DNA from 3 places in the Streptomyces sp. NPDC020875 genome. Region 1 is predicted to be linked to each of the others. Evidence: riboswitches for the same ligand, from Rfam matches in the RefSeq annotation. Region 1 holds a riboswitch; each other region holds the start of a gene.
The links. A riboswitch is a leader RNA that binds a small molecule or an ion and turns the genes downstream of it on or off. The one in region 1 is predicted to bind cobalamin.
Positions count from the first base shown of each region.

Region 2: it holds a riboswitch for cobalamin, as region 1 does, so the genes downstream of both, AB0G74_RS21930 (cobalamin biosynthesis protein) here and AB0G74_RS15520 (ABC transporter substrate-binding protein) in region 1, are expected to answer to the same signal.
Region 3: it holds a riboswitch for cobalamin, as region 1 does, so the genes downstream of both, metE (5-methyltetrahydropteroyltriglutamate--homocysteine S-methyltransferase) here and AB0G74_RS15520 (ABC transporter substrate-binding protein) in region 1, are expected to answer to the same signal.

Region 1 covers NZ_JBFADP010000023.1:33,997-41,427, reverse strand. The annotation lists gene AB0G74_RS15530 (ABC transporter ATP-binding protein) at 1-452, opposite strand, end outside; gene AB0G74_RS15525 (iron ABC transporter permease) at 566-1,792, opposite strand; gene AB0G74_RS15520 (ABC transporter substrate-binding protein) at 1,789-2,820, opposite strand; cobalamin riboswitch at 2,859-3,006, opposite strand; gene AB0G74_RS15515 (M67 family metallopeptidase) at 3,012-3,434, opposite strand; gene AB0G74_RS15510 (amino acid permease) at 3,641-5,083, opposite strand; gene AB0G74_RS15505 (DUF2017 domain-containing protein) at 5,566-6,195, opposite strand; gene clpS (ATP-dependent Clp protease adapter ClpS) at 6,195-6,509, opposite strand; gene AB0G74_RS15495 (nicotinate phosphoribosyltransferase) at 6,676-7,431, shown strand, end outside.
Region 2 covers NZ_JBFADP010000037.1:84,043-91,473, reverse strand. The annotation lists gene AB0G74_RS21950 (hypothetical protein) at 1-823, opposite strand, end outside; gene AB0G74_RS21945 (class II aldolase/adducin family protein) at 1,112-1,795, opposite strand; gene AB0G74_RS21940 (inorganic phosphate transporter) at 2,055-3,362, shown strand; gene AB0G74_RS21935 (hypothetical protein) at 3,375-3,596, shown strand; cobalamin riboswitch at 3,831-3,973, shown strand; gene AB0G74_RS21930 (cobalamin biosynthesis protein) at 4,212-5,210, shown strand; gene AB0G74_RS21925 (cobyric acid synthase) at 5,388-7,157, shown strand; gene AB0G74_RS21920 (putative cobaltochelatase) at 7,154-7,431, shown strand, end outside.
Region 3 covers NZ_JBFADP010000041.1:17,244-24,674, forward strand. The annotation lists gene AB0G74_RS23205 (VWA domain-containing protein) at 1-1,217, shown strand, start outside; gene metE (5-methyltetrahydropteroyltriglutamate--homocysteine S-methyltransferase) at 1,337-3,655, opposite strand; cobalamin riboswitch at 3,839-3,991, opposite strand; gene AB0G74_RS23215 (carbon-nitrogen hydrolase family protein) at 4,131-5,090, opposite strand; gene AB0G74_RS23220 (nitrilase family protein) at 5,087-6,058, opposite strand; gene AB0G74_RS23225 (cytosine permease) at 6,055-7,431, opposite strand, start outside.

The sequences.
Region 1 (7,431 bases):
GCGCGGGCGACCAGGGCGCGCTGCCGCTCCCCGCCGGAGAGCGACGGGAAGGCCCGCCCGGCCAGCTCGGTGATGCCGAGCCGGGCCATGGCCTCGTCGGCCGCCCGGCCGTCGGCGGCGCTGTCGGGCTCCCAGAAGCGCTTGTGCGGGGCCCGGCCCATCAGCACGATCTCGCGGACGGTGAGTTCGAACTCGGGCCGGTTCTCCTGCGGTACGGTCGCGACCCGCCGGGCCCGGTCCTTGGGGCCCATGGCGAGCAGATCGGCGCCGTCGACGGTGATGGTCCCGGCGGTGGGGCGCAGGGTGCCGTAGACACAGCGCAGCAGGGTCGTCTTGCCGCTGCCGTTGGGGCCGACGAGGCCGGTGGTCTCGCCGGGGCGGAGGTCGAGGTCGGCGCCTTCGAGGAGCGGGCGGCCCTCCGGGGTGGTGTACGAGAGCCCGCGTACCCGCAGTTCGGCCGGGCCGGGCCCGCGGGCACCGGGTCCGGCGCCGGTCGTGGCCGGGCTCTCGGCCGGGGCCTTCGCCGTGGTCGCGGTCAGGGCCCCGCCCTGGGTCGCGGTCGGGATCACGTCCGGCCTCCTTCGGTGCCGTCGACCGGGCGGCGGCGCATCAGCCACAGGAACAGCGGGCCGCCGATCAGCGCCGTCAGCACCCCGACGGGGACGTCCTGGGGCGCGGCGACGGTACGGGCCCCGAGGTCGGCGACGACCAGCGCGACCGCGCCGATCAGCGCGGCCACCGGGAGCAGGGCCCGGTGGGCGGCGCCGACCAGCAGCCGGGCCGCGTGCGGGACCATCAGGCCGATGAAGCCGACCGCGCCGCTGGCCGCGACGAGGACCGAGGTGACCAGGGAGACCAGGACGAAGACGGCGGCCCGGAACCGGGCGACGTCCAGACCGAGCACGGTCGCGCCCTCCTCCCCCACCAGCAGCAGGTCCAGCGGGCGGGCCAGGGCCAGCAGCAGCGGCAGCAGCAGGCCGACCACGGCGGCGGGCAGCCAGACCGTGTCCCAGCGGGCGCTGCCGAGCCCGCCGAGCGACCAGTACAGGGCCTCGCGGAAGTGCTCGGGGCGGGACGAGGCGACCAGGACGAGGGTGGTCAGCGCCGTGAAGACATAGCTGATGGTGACCCCGGCGAGGACCAGCCGGGTCCCGGTCATCGAGCCGCCGTGCCGGGCCAGTCCGTAGACGAGGACGAGCGCCGCGAAGGCGCCGATGAAGGCACCGGCGGGCAGGGCGACGGCGGTGGTCGCGCCGATGCCGAGGACCAGGACGACGACCGCCCCGGTGGACGCCCCGGAGGAGATCCCGAGCAGGAAGGGGTCGGCGAGCCGGTTGCGGACCAGGGCCTGGAGGACCGCGCCGACGACGCCGAGCCCGGCGCCGACGACGATACCGAGCAGGACCCGGGGCAGCCGGACGTCCAGCACGATCGTCCGGAACGGGCTGGGCTCGGCACCCGGCAGCAGCGCCGCGACGACCTCGCCGGTCGGGATGCGTACGGAGCCCAGCCCGAGGGCCGCGAGGACGGCCGCCGCCAGGGCGGCCAGCAACCCGGCCAGGACGGCCCCGAACCGCAGCCGGGAGGGCGTACCGGGGGCACCCGGCGCGTCGGGGCGCCCGGTCCCGGCGGGGACCGGGGCGACCGCCGTGGCGCCCTTGCGGAACACCATCCGGCGCCCCGGCTCGTCCCCGGACCCCTCGGCACTCTTCGCGTCGGCCCCGCCGGTACCGGACCCGGGCGCGGTGCCGGGGCCCGGCACCGCCCGCCGGCCGTCCGTCGGGGTCGTCATCGGGCGAGCTGGGGGGCCAGCTTGGCGATCGCGTCCGGGGCGCGGACGCCCACGACCGCGTCCGAGAGCGGCAGTACGGCGAACTTCTTGTTCTTGATCGCCGGGACGTCCTTCAGCGCAGGGTCCTCCAGCAGCCGCCGCTTCTTCTGGGCGAGGCTGGTGGCGCCGTAGTCGTAGATCACGATCACCTCGGGCTTACGGGCCACGACCTGCTCCCAGGTCGCGTCGCCGAAGCTCTTGGGAATGTCGGCGAAGACGTTCCGGCCGCCCGCGCGGGCGATCAGCTCATTGCCGATGCCCTTGCCGCCGACGGTGAACGCGGTCTTGTCGCCGCTGTCGTAGACGAATACGGGCACCGGCTCGGAGGTGGTCTTCTTCAACTCCGCCTCGGTCTTCGCGACCGTCGCCCGGGACGCGGCGATCCACTTCTCGGCCCGGTCGCGGACGCCGAAGGTCCGGCCGACCTCCTCGATCTCGCGGTAGACGTCGTCGAGGCCGGTCCGCTTCTCGGTGCAGTACTCCAGATTGAGCCGGGAGTCGATACCGGACTTCTTCAGCTCGTCGCGGGTGCGGCCGTCCTTGGCCTCGAAGGCGCTGGCGTAGCCGCCGTAGACGAAGTCCGGGTTGGCGGCGAGGAGCTTCTCCTTGGAGGGGTACTCCTTGGCGATCACCGGCACCGACTTGTACGCCTCCGCGTAGCGGGGCAGCACCTGGTCGTCCAGGTAGGCGGTGCCGACCAGGGACTTCTCCAGGCCCAGCTCCAGCATGATCTCGGTGACGTGCTGGTTCATGGTGACGGCCCGCTTCGGGGGCGCCTTGTAGGTGGTCTTCACACCGCAGTTGTCGACGGTGTACGGGAATCCGGCGGCCGTGGCCCCGGACTTCCCCGAACCCGAACCCGAGCCCGAACCGGAACCGGAGTCCGAGCCGCCGCAGGCGGTCAGGACGATCGGGAGCAGTGCGGCGGCCGTACCGGCTATGAGGGTACGGCGGCGGGCGGAACGGCGCCCTGACGTGCGTCGGGACATGCTGACGGCCTCCTCCGGGGATTTCCGCGTCCCCTGGGTGGTGGAAGAGGGCGATGGGTCAGTTCCTGGCTGACAGCCGTCGCCACGCGCCCGAGGGCACGTGTCAACGACCGGTAACAGTGGCGGGACCGCGCCGGATTCACACCGGCTTCCTGGGTCCCACCGCCCCGTATGGAATTGAAGCTGCCGGGTCAGTATGCCTCTACTACCCGGACCTCCTCCTCCGTGACCTCTCCGGCGACGATCCGGAAGGACCGGAACTGGAACGGTCCGGCCGCGTCGGAGTCGGCCGTGGAGACCAGGACGTAGTGCGCGCCGGGCTCGTTGGCGTAGGTGATGTCGGTCCGGGAGGGGTACGCCTCGGTCGCGGTGTGCGAGTGGTAGACGATCACCGGCTCCTCGTCGTTGTCGTCCATCTCGCGGTAGAGCTTCAGCAGATCACCGGAGTCGAACTCGTAGAACGTGGGCGAGCGGGCCGCGTTGAGCATCGGGATGAATCGTTCCGGCCGGTCGCTGCCCTCGGGGCCGGCGACCACGCCGCACGCCTCGTCGGGGTGGTCGGCCCTGGCGTGCGCGACGATCCGGTCGTAGAGGTCCTGGGTCAGGGTCAGCATGCGGATCAGGATAAGCGGGGGTCGTCCGGATGGCGGAAGGGCCGGTCCGTACCGTGCCGAGGTACGGACCGGCCCGTCTCGCGATTCGGACAGCCGGGCGGGGAGGCAGGCAGTTCCCCGCCCGCTGCCGATCAAGGGCCCGGCCCTCGGAGGGGCCGGGCGGCCGGTGACCGGTGCGGTCGGGCGGCCGGTGGCGGGCGGCGCCGTCAGCGCTTGGCGAAGGCCGCGCCCTCCGGGTTCTTGGACCGCAGGACGAGATACGAGACCAGCAGCACCAGGGCCCAGACCGGGGCCACGTACAACGAGATCCTGGCGTCCTTGTCGATCCCCATCAGCACGATCACCAGTCCGATGAAGGAGAGGGCGAACCAGCTGGTCCACGGCGCGCCGGGGGCCTTGAAGGAGGACTCGGCGACCTCGCCCCGGGCGACCTTGGCCCGGTAGCGGATATGGCTCACCAGGATCATGATCCAGGCCCACATACCGGAGATGGTGGCGAAGGAGACGATCTTGTGGAAGGCGTCGCCGGGCCACTGGTAGTTGATCCAGACGCCGATCAGCATCAGCCCGGCGGAGAAGGTGGTGCCGATCAGCGGGGTGCCGTGCTTGGTCAGCCGGGTGAAGAGCTTGGGCCCCTGGCTGTTGAGCGCCAGGTCGCGGAGCATCCGGCCGGTGGAGTACATCCCGGAGTTGCAGGACGACAGGGCCGCGGTGAGGACCACGAAGTTGACGATGCCCGCACCGATCTGGAGGCCCATCTGGTCGAACGCGGCCACGAACGGCGAGACGCCCGGCTGGAAGTTGGTCCAGGAGACCACCGAGAGGATCATGATCAGGGCGCCGACGTAGAAGACGGCGATCCGCCACGGCACGGTGTTGATGGCCTTGGGGAGGTTCTTCTCCGGGTCCTTCGACTCTCCGGCGGTGACGCCGACCAGCTCGACCGCGAGGAAGGCGAACATCACGATCTGGAGGGTCATCAGCGTGCCGCCGAGGCCCTTGGGGAAGAAGCCGCCGTCGCTCCAGAGCAGGGAGAAGGAGGCGGTGTCACCGGCGTCGCTGAAGCCGAGGGTGATGATTCCGGCGCAGATCAGGATCATGCCGACGATGGCGGTCACCTTGATCATGGAGAACCAGAACTCCAGCTCGCCGAAGATCTTCACCGAGATCAGATTGGCGAGGTAGAGCACGATCGTGAAGCCGAGCGCCGAGACCCACTGCGGGATGTCGAACCAGTACGTCATGTACTCGGCCGCCGCGGTGACCTCGGTCATCCCGGTGACGACCCAGAACAGCCAGTACGTCCAGCCGGTGGCGAAGCCCGCGAAGGGGCCGACGAACTCGCGCGCGTACTCCGAGAACGAACCCGAGACCGGGCGGTACATCAGCAGTTCGCCGAGGGCCCGCATGATGAAGAAGATGACCACGCCCGCGATGGCGTAGGCGAGGATGAGGCTCGGCCCGGCCTTGGAGATGCCCTTTCCGGCCCCGAGGAAGAGCCCGGTCCCGATGGCTCCGCCGATGGCGATCATCTGGATCTGCCGGGCCCCGAGTGCCCGGTGGTAGCCCTGGTCCTCGGCGGTGGCCGCCGGGGCTCCGGCCGGCTTGCCCGGCCCGTCCTTGCTGTCGTCGACCTGCACCGAGGTCATAAGCTGCTGCGCCCTTCTCTCCATGCCGATCCGCGCGCCCCGCCTCTCGGCGAGCGACCGCGGACCAGTTCCTGATCCCCCCGGATATGGATGGAGTGCCACCGGCGATCCGCCGGCTCAAGCGCCTCCAGGGGCATGGGTGGCGCCCCTGGCGGTCGTGAAGATCTATCACGGTTGCGACAAAGATCGATCCGGCTTCTTGTGCCTTATCCCACATATAGAACCGGACAAAAGACTCCCCGAGGGGTAAACCACCTCGGGGATGTCACGCGATCGTTATTCGGATTTGAGCGTCCGTTGAGCGAACAACCGAACGGACGGACGGGAGGAGGGGCCGAGGGTGCCCCGGCGGCCGGCCGGGACAGGAGAGGCCCGGCCCCGGACGGCGTACGGAACCGGACCGCCGCGGCCCGAGAGCCGGAACCGGCCCGCCCGGCGCGCTCAGCCGGACAGCCGGACAGCCGGACAGCCGCTCGGCCGCCTCAGGGCAGCAGCGTCTCGACCAGGGTCTCCTGGAGGACCCCCAGCCAGAGGTAGGCCATCACCATCGGCTTGCGCGGATCGTCGTCCGGCAGGCGGTAGAGGCCCGTCTCGCCCGCGTCGTCCTCGTCGGAGACCTCCAGCCGGGTGCCGATGGTCAGCCGCAGGTCGTTGAGAGCGCCCAGCCAGTAGCGGCAGTCGTCGGGCGGCAGCTTCAGTACGGCGGCGGAGTCGCCGCCCGGCTCCAGCCCGTCCAGGGCCCGGACGACGGCGAGCGCGTTGGCCCGTTTGCCCGCGCGCAGATCGTTCTCGGTGTAGCGGCGGAACTCGGAGGAGGCCGCGCGGGTCTCCTCCTCGGTCATCCCGGGACCCTGCTCGCCGGGCGGGCGGGGCGCCGGGGTGGGACCCCGGTAGGCGTCGGGGAAGAGCCGGGCCAGCGCCGGGTCGGACGGCGGCTCCGTCGGCCCCTCCGCGAACAGCGCGGCCAGCGGGTCCTCGCCCTCGACCGGCTCGTCGCCGGGCCCGATCAGCTCCAGCAGCTGGATCGCCAGGGACCGCAGGATGGAGATCTCCACGTCGTCGAGCGCGACGGCGGCCCCGCCTCCGGGCAGCGGCTCGAAGTGTCCCGGCATCAGCCGCGGTCCTGGGTGAGGGTCGCCCAGAGGCCGTAGCCGTGCATCGCCTGCACGTCGCGCTCCATCTCCTCGCGGCTGCCGCTGGAGACCACGGCGCGTCCCTTGTGATGGACGTCGAGCATCAGCTTGCGGGCCTTGTCCTTGGAGTAGCCGAAGTACGCCTGGAAGACGTAGGTGACATAGCTCATCAGATTCACGGGGTCGTTGTGGACGAGCGTCACCCACGGCACGTCGGGTTCGGGAACGACGGAACTCTGCTCCGCCGACTCGGGGCGCGTGATCTCAGTGGGGGCGACACTCACCCGATCCATGCTGCCACCCGGGGCGCCGGGGCGCATAAACGACTCCCCATTTCGTCAGAGTGACGAAATGTGAGGTAGCATCTGGCCATGGCTGGATCGCCCGGTTCCCACGGGCGTTCGACGGCGCGCCCCGCCCCGGGCGGGAAACGGCGCAGAAAGCGTGAGGTCGAGTCTCGTGAACACCGCTGACCTGGGGCTCCCGGTCGATGTACCCTCCACGGCCCTCTTCACCGATCAGTACGAGTTCACCATGCTCCAGGCGGCTCTGCGGGCGGGTACGGCCCACCGCAGGTCCGTCTTCGAGGTCTTCACCCGGCGGCTGCCCGAGGGACGCCGGTACGGGGTCGTCGCGGGCACGGGACGGGTCCTGGACGCGGTGGCCAACTTCCGGTTCGACCCGGACGTACTGGCCTTCCTGCGGGAGCGGGAAATCGTGGACGCGCCGACCCTGGAGTGGCTGGCCTCGTACCGCTTCAGCGGTGACATCTGGGGCTATCCGGAGGGCGAGGTCTACTTCCCGGGCTCGCCGGTCCTGCGGGTCGAGGGCAGCTTCGCCGAGTGCGTGCTGCTGGAGACCGTGATCCTCTCGATCCTCAACCACGATTCGGCGATCGCCGCCGCGGCGTCCCGGATGGCGACGGCCGCGGGCGGCCGTCGGCTGATCGAGATGGGCGCGCGCCGGACCCACGAGCTGGCGGCGGTGGCCGCGTCCCGGGCGGCGTACGTCGGCGGCTTCGACTCCACCTCGGATCTGGCGGCCGGGTTCCGGTACGGCATCCCGACCGTCGGCACCAGCGCCCATGCCTTCACCCTGCTCCACGACAGCGAGCGGGACGCCTTCCGGGCCCAGGTCGACTCGCTGGGCCGGGGGACGACGCTGCTGGTCGACACGTACGACGTGGCGGAGGCCGTCCGGACGGCGGTGGAGATC
Region 2 (7,431 bases), on a different contig from region 1:
CGCGGGCCAGGGCGCGCAGGGCCGCCTCCTGGTCGAGGACCGGGGAGTCGAGGACGAGGCCCCTGACGTGGTCGCGCAGGGCGGAGTTCGCGGCGGTGTGCAGGGCCATGGTGGCGCCGGTGGACCAGCCGTGGAGGACGACGCGGCGGGCGCCCCGGGAGACCGCGTACCGCAGGGCGGCGTCGAGGTCGCGCCACTCGGTCTCGCCGAGGTGGCCGAGTCCGTCGGGCGAGCGGGGCGCGCCGGGGTCGCCCCGGTAGCCGACGGCGAGTACGGGCAGGGCCCGGCCGTGCAGGAACGGCAGCAGGTTGAGGGCCAGCTCGCGGGTGGTGCCCAGGCCGTGGACGGCGATCACCCAGAGGTCCCGGGCGGCGGGGACGAACCAGGCCGGGAGGGGGCCCAGCTCGCCGGGGACGGTGACTTCCTCGTAGGGGATGCCGAGCGCCGTCCCGGGGTCGCCGGAGTGCAGCCGGGTGGTCATCCGGACCTTGGTACCGGGTTCGAGGGTGCCGGGGCCGATCGCGTCGAGGCGGCGGACGACGGTGTCGGGCGTGGCGGCGGGGCCGTCGAGCACGGGTCCCGCGACGGCGTGGACGCCGGGTCCGGCGAGGCCGTACGTCCCGGGTCTGCGGGACGCCAGGGCGCGGGTGAGGGCCACCCGGCCGGGGTCCGTGGCGTGCACGGTGAGCCGGGGGTCGCCGGGGAGCGGCCGGTCGGGCGCGGGACGCAGGGTGGCGTCGACGGCGCGGCGGGCGAGGGCCGCGGCGGTGCCGATGCCTGCGACTGTGGTGACGGCGGCGGCCGTCGCGGTTACCGGGCGCACCGTTCCAGTGTGGGGACGACCGCGCGCCGCTGCCAGTGGGGCGACTCCCGCGGGGGTACGGGACGGGTTCCGGCGGGCGCGCGCGACAGTACCCGCCGGGCGCGCGCCGTCCGGACGGCCGGTCCGTCCGGACGGAACCACGGCGTGTCCGGACGGAACCACGGCGTGTCCGGACGGAACCGCGGCGCATAAGGGTCCGGCGGCACAAGGGGAGCGGTCGTTCTGCCTCGGACGACCCAGGTGACACGGAGGAAGCGGAGGTGCATCCGGGGCGGGTGGACCGGTCGCTCAGCCCGGCTGGCCGTAGGAGCGGAGCCGGGTCGCGGTCTCGGTGAGCTGGTCGCGGGTGAGCAGGCGCGGGGCGAGCCCGGGGACCGACGCGGCGAGCAGCCAGACCCGGCACATCCACTCCAGCTGGGCCGTGCGGTCGTACGCCTGCTCCAGGGTCGCGCCGACCGCGACGGTGCCGTGGTTGCCCAGCAGGCACGCCTCCCGGTCGAGGAGTGCCGTGAGCATGTTGCGGGCCAGTTCGTCGGAGCCGTAGACCGCGTACGGGGCGACCCGGACCGGACCTCCGAGGTCCGCCGTCATGTAGTGGACCGGCGGCACCTCGGTGACGAGGGTGGAGACGGCGGTGGCGTGCGCCGCGTGGGTGTGGACGACCGCCAGTCCGTCGCGGGATCCGTCGCGGGACCGGTGGACCGCCAGATGCAGCGGCAGCTCGCTCGTCGGCCTCAGCTCGCCGATCACCTGGCGTCCGCCGAGATCGACGGCGGTGAGATCACGCTCCGTGAGCCGGTCGTACGGCACTCCGCTGGGGGTGACGAGGATCAGCGGCCCGACCCGGGCCGAGACATTGCCCGAGGTCCCCACGACCAGCCCTTCGGCGGCCGTTCTGCGGGCCGTTTCGACCAGCTGCCGCCAGGTGTGTTCGAGAGCGCCGTCGGGCGCGCGTACGGTCGGTTCGGTCATGGGTGCGATCCTGTCAGCCGGGGCGGCGGCGGGACAGAGCACCCGTGATGCATATCACCACAAGATCGGACGAATGAGGCTTTCCACCCGGAGAGGGCCCGCCATACCGGCGGTCACCCCTCCGGAAGGCCCCCCGAAAGTCGAAGCGGAATGCCGAGAACCGCTTGGATACACCCCCAAGCCGGTCCCAGTTCACCTTCCGTTCACCCAGGTTACTTACCTTCGGCGAGCCACTGACCTCCAAAGATTGCCTGGGTAAATGGAACACATCACGCTGCTGCTCGCGATAGTGATCGTGACGGCTCTCGTGTTCGATTTCACGAACGGTTTCCATGACACCGCCAACGCGATGGCGACGACCATCTCGACCGGCGCCATGAAGCCCAAGACCGCGGTGGCCATGTCCGCCGTGCTCAACCTCGTCGGCGCTTTCCTGTCGGTGGAGGTCGCCAAGACGATCTCCAGTGGCATCGTCGACGAGGCAGGCATCACCCCAGAAGTCATCTTCGCGGCGCTCGTCGGCGCCATCCTCTGGAATCTGCTGACCTGGCTGGTCGGACTACCGTCCAGCTCGTCGCACGCCCTGATGGGCGGTCTGATCGGCGCGACCGTCGCCTCCGTCGGCTTCAGCTCGGTCAACGGCGGCACGGTGATCACCAAGGTCCTGATCCCGGCCATCGCCGCTCCGCTGGTCGCCGGCCTCGCCGGCTACATCGGCACCCGGCTGACGTACCGGATCGGCCGCAACACCGATCTCAAGAGCACCGACAAGGGGTACAAGGCGGGTCAGATCGCGTCCGCGGGTCTGGTCTCCCTGGCGCACGGCACCAACGACGCCCAGAAGACCATGGGTGTCATCACCCTGGCCCTGGTCGCCGGCGACATCCTCGCCCCCGGCTCCAACCCTCCGATGTGGGTCATCGTCTCCGCCGGTGTGGCCATCGCCCTCGGTACGTACCTCGGTGGCTGGCGCATCATCCGCACCATGGGCAAGGGCCTGACCGACCTCCAGCCGCAGCAGGGCTTCGCCGCCCAGACCAGCGCCGCGACGGTCATCCTGGCCTCCTCGAACCTCGGCTTCTCCCTCTCCACCACGCACTCCTGCTCCGGTGCCGTGATGGGCGCCGGTCTGGGCCGCAAGGGCGGCGTGGTCCGCTGGTCCACCGCCACCCGGATGTTCGTCGCCTGGGGTCTGACCCTTCCGGCCGCCGGTCTGGTCGCCGCGGCCTCCGAGTTCGTCACCAAGCAGGGTGACTGGGGCGTCGCCGCCGTGGCGGTCTTCCTCGTGGCCTCCTCCGCCGCGATCTGGATCGTCTCGCGCCGCCAGGTCGTCGACCACACCAATGTGAACGACGTGAACGACGACGAGGACGACACCACCGGCACCGGCGCCTCCGGCGACGGCCAGGAGTCCCCCGGCGTCGTCACCACCGCCATGGCCGCCGTCACCCCGCCGCCCGCCGGTGTGATCGACGACGGCGAGCTGAAGACCACCATCCCCTCCGCCACCCCTTCTTCCGCGCCGTCGGCCCCCGAGACCGGTCCGGCCAGCCCGGCCGCGGTGTAAGGACGTATCACCATGAAAATCGACTGGGAAGCCCTCGGCTCCGTCTTCGGTGTCAGCCTCGTCGGCACCGTCCTCCTCGTGGGCCTGTTCGCCCTGGGAGTCATCGGCCTGACCAAGCAGGAGGCCGCGGCGGCCAACGGCGGCTCCGCGCCCCTCGCCCGTACCGGCGCCTACGCCTGCTTCGTGCTCTGCACGGTGGCGGTGGGGTACGGGATCTATCTGATCGTCACCTGATCACCGCGGGTCGCTCCTGACCTGCTGATCCCGCTGATCACCGTCAGCACCCCGGCCCCCTGGTCCTCCGCGATCAGCTCGGGCCCCGGCCGTCCGCACGGCCGCGGAGAGCCGGGTCCGACCCCCCGACGGGTCGGACCCGGCTCTCCGTATTCCCGGCCGTCATCCCGGCCGCAACCACCGGATGTGGCCCTGCGCACACTGCTCCGTCGCAGGTCAGGGGCGAGTTGACGGCCCTTCTCACCCCGTGGTGGACTGCCGGGGCCACTACGGAGGCAGCAGAGGAAGCCGGTGCGAATCCGGCGCGGTCCCGCCACTGTCACCGGGGAGCACATCCCCGGGAGCCAGGAACTCTCGCCGCCGTTTCACGTCGAACCAGGGCGCGGACACCCTGAGTGAGGACAATTCGCCATGCGCGGCATCGTCACGGCCCCCGCTCGCGGGGCCGCACCCGGGTCCCCCGGCGCTTCCGGTTCTCCCGGTTCTCCCGGTTCCTCCGGCTCTTACAGTCCTTCCGGTTCTTCCCGTTCCTCCGGCTCCTTCGGGGATCAGCCGGACGGCCGGGACACCTCCCGCGCCGCTGCCGCCTGCTACGGCTCCCCCGGGCGCTGAGCGATGCGAGCCGACCGGGTCTTCGCCATCGGCGCCACCGCCGGTCTCCTCGGCGATCTACTGCTGGGCGACCCCCGCCGGGGCCATCCCGTCGCCGCCTTCGGGCGGGCCGCGGGCGCGGCCGAGCGGCTGCTGTGGCGTGACCACCGGGGCTGGGGCGCGCTGTACACCGCCGGGTGCGCGGGCGGCGCCGCCGCCGTCGCGGCCGTGGCGGCCCGGGCCGCGCGCCGGGAGCCCGCCGCCGCAGTGGCCCTGACCGCCGCCGCCACCTGGGCCGTCGTCGGGGGTACGTCGCTGGCTCGGGAGGCCGGGGCGGTGGGCGCGGCGCTGACCGCCGGGGACCTCGACGCCGCCCGGGAGCGGCTGCCCCATCTCTGCGGTCGTGATCCCCAGGCGCTGGACGGGCCGGAAATCGCCCGGGCCGTGGTCGAGTCCGTCGCCGAGAACACCTCGGACGCCGTGGTCGGCGCCCTGGTGTGGGGCGCGGTGGCGGGAGTGCCGGGTCTGGTCGGATTCCGCGCGGTCAACACCCTGGACGCGATGGTGGGGCACCGTTCGCCCCGTTACCGCCGGTTCGGCTGGGCGTCGGCCCGGCTGGACGACCTGGTGGGCGCCCCGGGGGCCCGGCTGACGGCGGCGCTCGCCGTGGTCGCGGGCGGGGACGCCCGGGGTGCCGTACGGGCCTGGCGGGCGGACGCCCACCGGCATCCCAGCCCCAACGCGGGCCCGGTCGAGGCGTCGTTCGCGGGCGCGCTGGGTGTCCGGCTCGGCGGCACGCTGGCGTACGGCGGCCGGGTCGAGCACCGGGCCGTGCTGAACGGCGGGGCCCGGCGGGTCGCCGTCGGGGACATCGAGCGGGCGGTACGGCTGTCGCGGCGGGTGAGCGCGCTGGCGCTGGGGGTATGTGTCGCGGGGCGGCTGATCGCCGGGAGGGCGGCGGGGCGACGGCTCACGACATCCGGAACGGCGTCCGGGCGGGCGATGGTTGCCCGGGGCGGGTGACGGTTTTCTCCGCGACCGGGCGTCGGTCCACAGGGCCCGACGGGATTTCCGGGCGGGGTCCAACATGAGATCCGGGACGCGCGGCGGACGGACGGCCGCTGTCCCCGGGGACGACGGCACGACTTATCGGCAGGGCCTCTTCGGAGGCATCGGGCAGGACGGAAGGGGGTGGCGGCGATGGCCGGGCGGAAGCGCGGCGGCGGGCTGCTGGTCGCCGGGACGACGTCGGACGCGGGCAAGAGCGTGGTCACCGCGGGGATCTGCCGCTGGCTGGCGGGCCGCGGGGTGAAGGTCGCCCCGTTCAAGGGGCAGAACATGTCGCTGAACTCGTTCGTGACCCGGGACGGTGCCGAGATCGGCCGGGCCCAGGCGATGCAGGCGCGGGCGGCCCGGATCGAACCGACGGCCCTGATGAATCCGGTGCTGCTGAAGCCGGGGGGCGACCGGACGAGCCAGGTGGTCCTGCTGGGCAGAGCCGTCGGCGAGATGAGCGCCCGGGGGTATTTCGGTTCCGGCGGGCGGCGCTCCGAGCTGCTGACCACGGTGCTGGAGTGCCTGGAGGAGCTGCGGGGCACGTATGACGCCGTGATCTGCGAGGGGGCGGGCAGTCCGGCCGAGATCAATCTGCGCCGTACGGATCTGGTGAACATGGGCGTGGCCCGGGCGGCCGAGCTGCCGGTGCTGGTGGTCGGCGACATCGACCGCGGTGGGGTCTTCGCCTCCTTCTTCGGTACGACGGCCCTGCTGGACGCGGTGGACCAGCGGCTGGTGGCGGGGTATCTGATCAACAAGTTCCGGGGGGACGCGGGGCTGCTGCGGCCGGGGCTCGACATGCTGACGTCGGTGACGGGCCGCCCGTTCTACGGGGTGCTGCCGTACGCCCACGGGCTGGGTATCGACGAGGAGGACGGGCTGCGGGTGTCCCTGCGGGGCGCGGTCCGGGAGTCGCTGGTTGCGCCGCCGGTGGGCGAGGAGATCCTGCGGGTCGCGGTCTGCGCGGTGCCCCTGATGTCGAACTTCACCGATGTCGACGCGCTGGCCGCCGAGCCCGGTGTGGTGGTCCGGTTCGTGGACCGGCCCGAGGAGCTGGTGGACGCCGATCTGGTGGTCGTGCCGGGCACCCGGGGCACGGTCAGGGCGCTGGACTGGCTGCGCCGCCGGGGGCTGGCGGACGCGTTGTCGCGCCGGGCCGCCGAGGGGCGGCCGGTGCTGGGGATCTGCGGTGGTTTCCAGCTCCTCGGCGAGCTGATCGAGGACGACGTCGAGTCCCGGGCCGGGACGGTGGAGGGGCTGGGGCTGCTCCCGGTCCGGGTGCGGTTCGCCGCCGCCAAGACGCTGGCCCGGCCGTCGGGTTCGGCGCTCGGGGAGCCCGTCGAGGGATACGAGATCCATCACGGGGTGGCCGAGGTCCTCGGGGGTGAGCCGTTTCTCGACGGCTGCCGGGTCGGGGCGGTGTGGGGCACCCACTGGCACGGGTCGCTGGAGAGCGACGGCTTCCGCCGGGCGTTTCTGCGCCGGGTGGCCGAGGCGGCGGGGCGACGTTTCGTCCCGGCGCCGGACACCTCGTTCGACGCGCTGCGCGAGGAGCAGCTGGACCGGCTGGGCGAGTTGATCGAGGAGCACGCCGATACGGACGGGCTGCTCCGGCTGATCGAGTCGGGGCCGCCCCCGGGCCTGCCGTTCGTGCCGCCGGGCGCGCCGGACCCGGTTCCGGACGGCTCCTCGCCCACTGGAGCGGACCCGGAGCCGGAGTCGGGTGGCGGCGAGGTCCGGGCTCCGGGGTCCGCCGTACCGGACGAGGAGTCGGCGCCGTCGCGTCGGCGGAGCGCCACGGACGACCCGGTCGGCATACCCGGCGCGGGCGGTACAGGCGGTACAGACAAGACGGACCGCACGGCCGACTGGGCCGACTCGGAAGCGGACAACGACCCGGAGGGGGAGGCATGAGCACGACGCCCTATCCGTTCACGGCCCTCGTCGGCCAGGACGATCTACGGCTGGCCCTGTTGCTGAACGCGGTCTCGCCGCGGGTCGGCGGAGTGCTGGTGCGCGGCGAGAAGGGGACCGCGAAGTCCACCGCGGTCCGGGCGCTGGCGGCGCTGCTGCCGTCGGTCGCGGTGGTGCCGGGGTGCCGGTTCTCCTGCGATCCCCGGGACCCCTACCCGGACTGCCCGGACGGGCCGCACGAGTCGGGTCCCGGCGGGGAGCGGCCCGCGCGGAT
Region 3 (7,431 bases), on a different contig from region 1:
AGGCGACCGAGCTGCGCCGGATCCTCGAAAACACCCACGACGCCCACGAGCGGGCCCTGCGGGCCGAAACGGCCCGCTGGAACCCCGGGGACGCGGCGCCCCGGCCGCCCGCCGCCGAGGCGGACGGGCCCGACGCCGCCCCCGACTCCCCGGACCCCGGCACCGATGCGCGGACGAGTACCGCCGACGCCGAGCGGGCCGCCCGGTCCGAGGCGCGGCAGGCGGCCCGGGACGCGGCCCGGGCCCTCGCCGAAGCCGCCCCCGGCATCCGCGCCGCCGCCCGGAACGCGACCGCGAACGCCGCCCGCGCCGTCGCGGAGGAGGCGGCACTGATGCGTGCCTGGGGCGTCGGCCCCGGCGAACTGGAACGGATGCCCTACGACCGGCGCGCCCGGCTCGCCGAACGGCTGCGGACCGGCGGACTCGCCCGCTGGGCCGAACTGATCGGCCGCTTCCGGGAGATGGCCGCCGGTGAACGCGCCCGCAAGGTGGAGAATGCCACCGGCGAACTGGTCGGTGTCACCCTCGGCGACGACCTCTCCCGGATCATCCCCTCCGAACTGGCCAACCTCGGCCTGCCCGAACTCCGCGCGGTCTTCGCCGCCCGCTACGCCGCCGGTGAGCTGATGCTCTACGACAGCCGGGGCGAGCGCCCCACCGGCCGGGGCGCCGTGATCGCCTGTATCGACACCTCCCACTCCATGTACGTCACGGGGCCCGGCGGAGTCCCCCGGGAAGCCTGGGCCAAGGCATGCGCCCTCGCCCTGCTGGACCAGGCCCGCCACGCGAAACGCGACTTCGTCGGCATCCTCTTCGCCGCCGCCGACAAACTCCGGGTCTTCCGCTTCCCCGCCGGAGAACCCGTCGACATCGACCGGGTGATCGACTTCGCGGAGACCTTCCTCGGCGGCGGCACCAGCTATCAGCGCCCCCTGACGGAGGCCCGGGACATCCTGGCGGCCGAGTTCGCCGACACGGCCCGCGCCCGGGGCGACATCGTGATGCTCACCGACGACGAGTGCGAGGTCACCGAGGAGTGGACCCGCGACTGGAACGAGGCCAGAACCCGGCTGGGCTTCCGCGTCTTCGGCCTGGCCGTGGACGCCCCGCGCGCCGCCCGGACCGACTCCGTACTGGAAGCCCTCTGCGACAACCTCCGCTCGATCGAGGACCTGACGGACGTCCGGACGGCCGCCGACCTCTTCCGGCTCATCTGACCCGGCTCATCCGACCCGGCGACGCGGGTCCCACCTGACGCGGGGCGGCATCCCCGGGACCCGCCGCACGCCCCCCTTGGGGCGCGGACGTCCACGCGCCCGCGCCCCGGGGCCGTACGTCAGCCGTCGGAGAGTTCCGCGCGGACCGTGCGGGCCGCGGTGACCAGGTTCTCCAGGGTCGCGCGGGTCTCCGGCCAGGCGCGGGTCTTGAGACCGCAGTCGGGGTTGACCCAGAGGCGTTCGGACGGGATGGCCTTCAGGGCCGTACGCAGCAGGCGGGCCGCTTCCTCGGGGGACGGGACGCGGGGGGAGTGGATGTCCCAGACGCCGGGGCCGGCTTCGCGGGGGTAGCCGTGGGCGGCGAGTTCGCGGGCGACCTGCATATGGGAGCGGGCGGCCTCCAGGCTGATGACATCGGCGTCGAGGTCGTCGATGGCCTGGACGATGTCGCCGAACTCGGCGTAGCACATATGGGTGTGGATCTGGGTGCCCGGTGCGACGCCTGAGGTCGTCAGGCGGAACGCCTCCGTCGCCCAGGCCAGATAGCCGGCGTGGTCGGCGGAGCGCAGGGGGAGGGTTTCGCGGAGGGCGGGTTCGTCGACCTGGATGACGGCGGTTCCGGCCGCCTCCAGGTCGTTGACCTCGTCGCGCAGGGCGAGGGCGACCTGGCGGGCGGTGTCCGCGAGGGGCTGGTCGTCGCGGACGAAGGACCAGGCCAGCATGGTGACGGGGCCGGTGAGCATGCCCTTGACGGGGCGGTCGGTGAGGCTCTGGGCGTAGGAGGTCCAGCGGACGGTCATCGGTGCCGGGCGGGAGATGTCCCCGGCGAGGACCGGCGGGCGGACATAGCGGGTGCCGTAGGACTGGACCCAGCCGTTCCGGGTGGCGAGGTAGCCGGTGAGCCGTTCGGCGAAGTACTGGACCATGTCGTTGCGTTCGGGTTCGCCGTGGACCAAGACATCGATACCGGTCTTCTCCTGGAAGGCGACGACCTCGGCGATCTCGGCCCTGATGCGTACCTCGTAGGCGGCGGTGTCGAGCCGTCCGGCGCGCAGGTCGGCGCGGGCCGTCCGCAGTTCGCCGGTCTGCGGGAAGGATCCGATGGTGGTGGTCGGCAGCGGCGGCAGGCCGAGCCGGGTGCGCTGGGCGACGGTCCGTTCGCCGTACCGCTGCGACCGGCGGGTGTCCGCGCCGGTGACCGCCGAGGTACGGGCGCGGACGGCCGTGTCGCGAGTGATGGGGGAGTTCGCGCGGGAGGCCAGCGCGGCCCGGTTCGCGGCCAGTTCGCCCGTGATGGTGTCGGTGCCCCGGCTCAGGCCCTTGGCGAGGGTGACGATCTCGGCCGTCTTCTGCCGGGCGAACGCGAGCCAGCGCAGGACCTGCGGGTCGATGTCGCGTTCGAGGGCCGCGTCCAGCGGGACGTGCAGCAGGGACGAGGAGGCGGCGACGTCGACCCGGTCGGCCAGGCCGAGCAGGGTGCCCAGGGTGGCCAGCGACTTCTCCAGATCGTTGATCCAGATATTGCGGCCGTTGACGACGCCCGCGACCAGGCGCTTCCCGGGCAGTCCGCCGACGGCGGCCAGCTCGCCCAGCTGGGCGCCCGCGTGCTCGGTGAAGTCGAGGGCGAGCCCTTCGACCGGCGAGGCGGCGAGTACGGGCAGGGCCCGGCCGAGCCGGTCGAAATAGGAGGCGACCAGCAGTTTCGGACGGTCCGTCAGGGCGCCGAGATCGCGGTAGGCGCGGGCGACGGCGTCGAGTTCGGCCGGGGTACGGTCCTGGACGAGGGCGGGCTCGTCCAGCTGGACCCAGTCGGCGCCCGCCGCCCGCAGGTCGGCCAGGACCTCCGCGTAGACGGGGAGCAGCCGGTCCAGCAGGGTCAGCGGATCGAAGTTCCCGGCCACCCCGGGCGCGGGCTTGGCGAGCAGCAGATAGGTCACCGGGCCGACCAGCACGGGCCGGGCCGTCAGGCCGAGGGCCAGCGCCTCGGTCAGCTCCGCGACCTGCCGTCCGAAGTCGGCGGTGAACACCGTGTCGGGCCCCAGCTCCGGCACCAGGTAGTGGTAGTTGGTGTCGAACCACTTGGTCATCTCCAGCGGCGCCACGTCCTGGGTGCCGCGGGCCATGGCGAAGTAGCCGTCGAGCGGGTCGTCGGCGAAGGCCGTACGGTGCCGGGCCGGGATCGCGCCCACCATCACGGTGGTGTCGAGGACGTGGTCGTAGTACGAGAAGTCACCGGTGGGGACCTCGTCGATACCGGCTTCGGCGAGTTCGCGCCAGTTGGCGGCGCGCAGCTCGGCGGCGGTGGCCCGGAGGGCGTCGGCGGTGGTCCGGCCCTTCCAGTAGCCCTCGACCGCCTTCTTCAGCTCCCGGTTCCGCCCCTGCCGGGGGTAGCCGTACACGGTGGCCCGGGCCGCCGCGGCTGCGGACTTCGATGTCACGGAGATCTCCTTCACGAGATGAATCCCTGAGATCCCGGCGACGGGACGAGGCTGCGAAGGAGTGACGTACCGGCGGTGCCGGCGCGCCGGTTCGGCGCGGATCACCGCTGGTTCGTACGCCGACCCGCCCACGAGGTCACCGGGATGTCCGCGCGCGGAATCGTCCGCGTGCGGGCAACGGGCAGGTCTTCGGACTCGCGGGCACATCCACCGGATTCCCGGCGGACACCTACTGGCCGTCGCTTCCCAGACCCGGCCGGGCCCAGTGCGTATGACGGCGGTCGTTCCCGCTCACCGCTGCGGGGCAGTCCCGGATTCCCACCGGGTTCCCTCTTACGACGCTCCCGTCCGGCTGACGGGGCGAACCAGCTGCGCCGGTCAGCTTACGGTGCCGCCGGGCACACTGTCAGGGGAGGTCCGGCAGCCGGACCTCCCCCGTCCCCGTGATCCCCGCGTCCCGTGGCCCCGGGCGCCCTCAGTCCGTGAAGTCGACCCCGCTGTCGCGCCGGGTCCGGTCGACGGAGAGGGAGAAGACGTCGGGGCGGCCGTAGTGCCCGGCGACATCGAGGTCCAGGGTCTCCCCGTACCGCCCGGCGGTGTCCAGGGTCGCCGTGAGCAGCCGCGCCTCGCCGTAGACCGGTGGCATCACCCAGGAGCCGTCCGGGCCCGCGACACTCGAACCCCCGGTGAAGAGCAGACCGTCCTCGGGCGCGTCCGGACCGACCCCGGCCCGGTAGGCGGGGAGCAGATCGGCGGGGACGTCGTCGGTGGAGAGCACCAGTCCGGCCGAGACCACGAAGCAGCGGCCCTCCAGCGCGTACGAGCGGGCCGCGATCACATGGCTCTCCGGCATGTCGGGCCAGGCCGCGACATGGATCTCCTCGTGCTGCGCGTGCAGGGAGTGCCGGGCCAGCGGATGGAAGTGCTCCCAGCAGACCAGCGACCCCACCCGGCCCGCCGGGGTGTCGACGACCCGCAGTCCCGCCCCGTCGCCGGGCGCCCAGACGATCCGCTCGGTGTGGGTGGGCGTCAGCTTGCGGTGCACATTGAGGGTGCCGCCGTCCGGGCCGATCGTCAGCAGGGAGTTGTAGAGGGAGCCGGAGGCGGGCGCGGCCCGCTCGTTGAGGCCGAGGACCACCGTCACCCCGTGCTCCCGGGCGGCGGCCCGGACCGGGGCGAGGGCGTCGTCGCCCCCGGGGTCGAGTACCGGGCTCTGCTCCAGCAGCCGGGCGTACCAGCGTCTGGCCTCGGCGTCCCGCCACCCCGCGAGGCCGAACACCCAGGCCGGGTAGCAGGTCAGCCATGTCTCGGGGAAGACCACGAGATCGGCGCCCGCCCGCGCGCCGTCGGCGATGTGGGCCGCGGCGCGCCGCAGCGACTCGTCCAGGTCGAGCAGGGCGGGCGGCTGCTGGACGACGGCGACGGTGGTGGTCATGACGGCTCCTCCCGGGTACGTCCGTACAGCGCCGGACGCCGGTCCGCGTGGACGTCGTTCAGTTCACTGATGGCCTTGTCCCTGGCGTCGGCGAGGGGGAGGGCCGCCGTGAGGACCGCCTCCTCGCCGAGGCGCAGTGGTGTCACGGGGTAGCCGTCGGCGTCGATGATCGCACTGCCGCCGAGCCAGTCCTGGCCCCGTTCGGTGCCGGTCCGGTCGGCGACGGCGACGAACATCCGGTTGACGGCCGCGTCGGCCTGGACGCGGACGATCTCACCCGGCCGCTCGCCCTCCGGCCTCGGGTACAGCGGCCAGTTGACCGGGCCGCAGAGCAGTTCGGCGCCGTCGAGCGCCGCCAGCCGTACCCACTCGGGGAACTCCAGGTCGTAGCAGACCATGAACCCGATCCGGCCGTACGGCGTGTCGACGACCGGCGGCGGCCCGTCCCCCGGGGTGAAGCCCCAGGTCTTCTCGCCGTTCCACAGATGAGCCTTGCGGTACGTGGCGCGCAGCCCGGTCCGGTCGACGAGGGCGGCGGAGTTGTGGACCGCGCCGTGCTCGCCGCGCTCCGCGAAGCCGCCGACGACGACCAGGTCGTGCCGGGCGGCCAGCGCCTCCCACTCCCTGATCGTGGGGCCGTCGGACGGCTCCGCGACGGACCGGAGTTCGTCCGGGCCGGTGAAGACGTAGCCGGTGTTCGCCAGCTCGGGCAGGACGACGACGCGGGCGCCGCGGTCCGCCGCCGTCCCGATCGCGGTACGGATCCGCCGCCGGTTCCCCTCGGGGTCGCCGACCCGCGGCGCGATCTGGCAGACGGCGACCGTGACCGTGCTCGCGGACACCGCCCCGGGGCCGCCGGTTCCGGCCCCGGCCCCTCCGGCCGTGCTCCCGGTCGCTCCGGTGGTTCCGGCGGCACCGGTGTCAGCGGTGCCGGTGGTGTCGGCGGGGCGGTGTGCGGGCACGCTCATCGGGCGGCTCCCTCCAGCTCGATCTCGCTCGCCGCGCGGGCGGCGGCCTCCGCCTCATGATCCAGGTTCCGGGAGAACAGCAGATACAGCACGCCGGAGACGGTCAGTCCGACGGCGAAGGAGAAGTCCGCGCCGCCGAGGGCGTCCGCGACCGGGCCGACGTAGAAGCTGGTCGAGAAGAAGGGGACCATCGAGATGAAACCGATGATGTAGGCGGCGACCCCGCGCCAGGCCCAGCGGCCGTAGATGCCGTCCGGCTTGAGGATCTCGGCGATGGCGTACTTGCCCCGGCGGACGAAGTAGAAGTCGACCAGGTTCACCGCCGTCCACGGGACCAGGAAGTACAGCATCATCAGCACGAAGTTGTTGAAGCTGCCGATGTAGTCGTCCGGGATCAGCAGGGCGACCACCAGCGACACGATCCCGACCACGACCAGTCCGACGATCCGCAGCCGGACGGTCGGCCGCACCTTGCGGAAGCCGTCCAGCGCGCTGGCGCCGGTGAGCATCGCGCCGTACGCGTTGACGCCCATGATGGAGATCAGCGCCAGCACCGAGGCCATGACGACGATCAGACCGAAGCCCGGGAAGAGCAGATCGCCGACCTCGCGCAGGGCGATGATGGGGTCGGGGTCCGGCAGATAGCTGGCGAGGATCGCGCCGAGCGACATCAGCCAGACGGCGGAGAACGCGGCGCCCGCGTAGACCGCGGTGATCAGCTTCTTCGCGGGCACCTTCGCCGGGAGGTAGCGGGTGTAGTCGGAGACGTAGACCGAGTAGCTGATGTTGTATCCGGCGGCGAGGGAGAACTGCACCAGGAAGGCGGTCAGGTCCCAGCCCGCGGTGGCCGCGGGCACATCGGCCGGGGTCGGCTCGCCGCCGAAGTGGACGATCGCCACCACGGTCAGTACCGCGAACACCACGACCAGCAGATACGTCAGCCAGCGCTGGACGAAGTGGAGCAGGTCGTGCCCGACGACGGCGATCACGATGGAGACCGCGATCAGTACCGGGTACCAGAAGTACTCGCCGCCCGGCAGCAGCAGCCCGAGGCCCTGCTCGGCGAGGACCGTGTCGAAGACCAGGAAGCCCACATAGACGAAGACGGTCGCCGCGAACGGCACGGTCGAGCCCCGGCTGCCGAACTGCGCCCGGGACTGGATCATCTGGGGCAGGCCCATCCGGGGGCCCTGGTTGGCGTGGAAGGCCATGAAGAACGTTCCGGCGCCGACGCCGAGCACGATGGCCAGCACGCTGTACCAGACGCTCAGCCCCATGGAGGCGCCGACGAACCCGGCGACCATCGTCGGCAGGACGAAGTTGCCGGTGAACCAGAACGGTCCCTGGTGCCAGACCTTGCCGTGCCGCTCGGA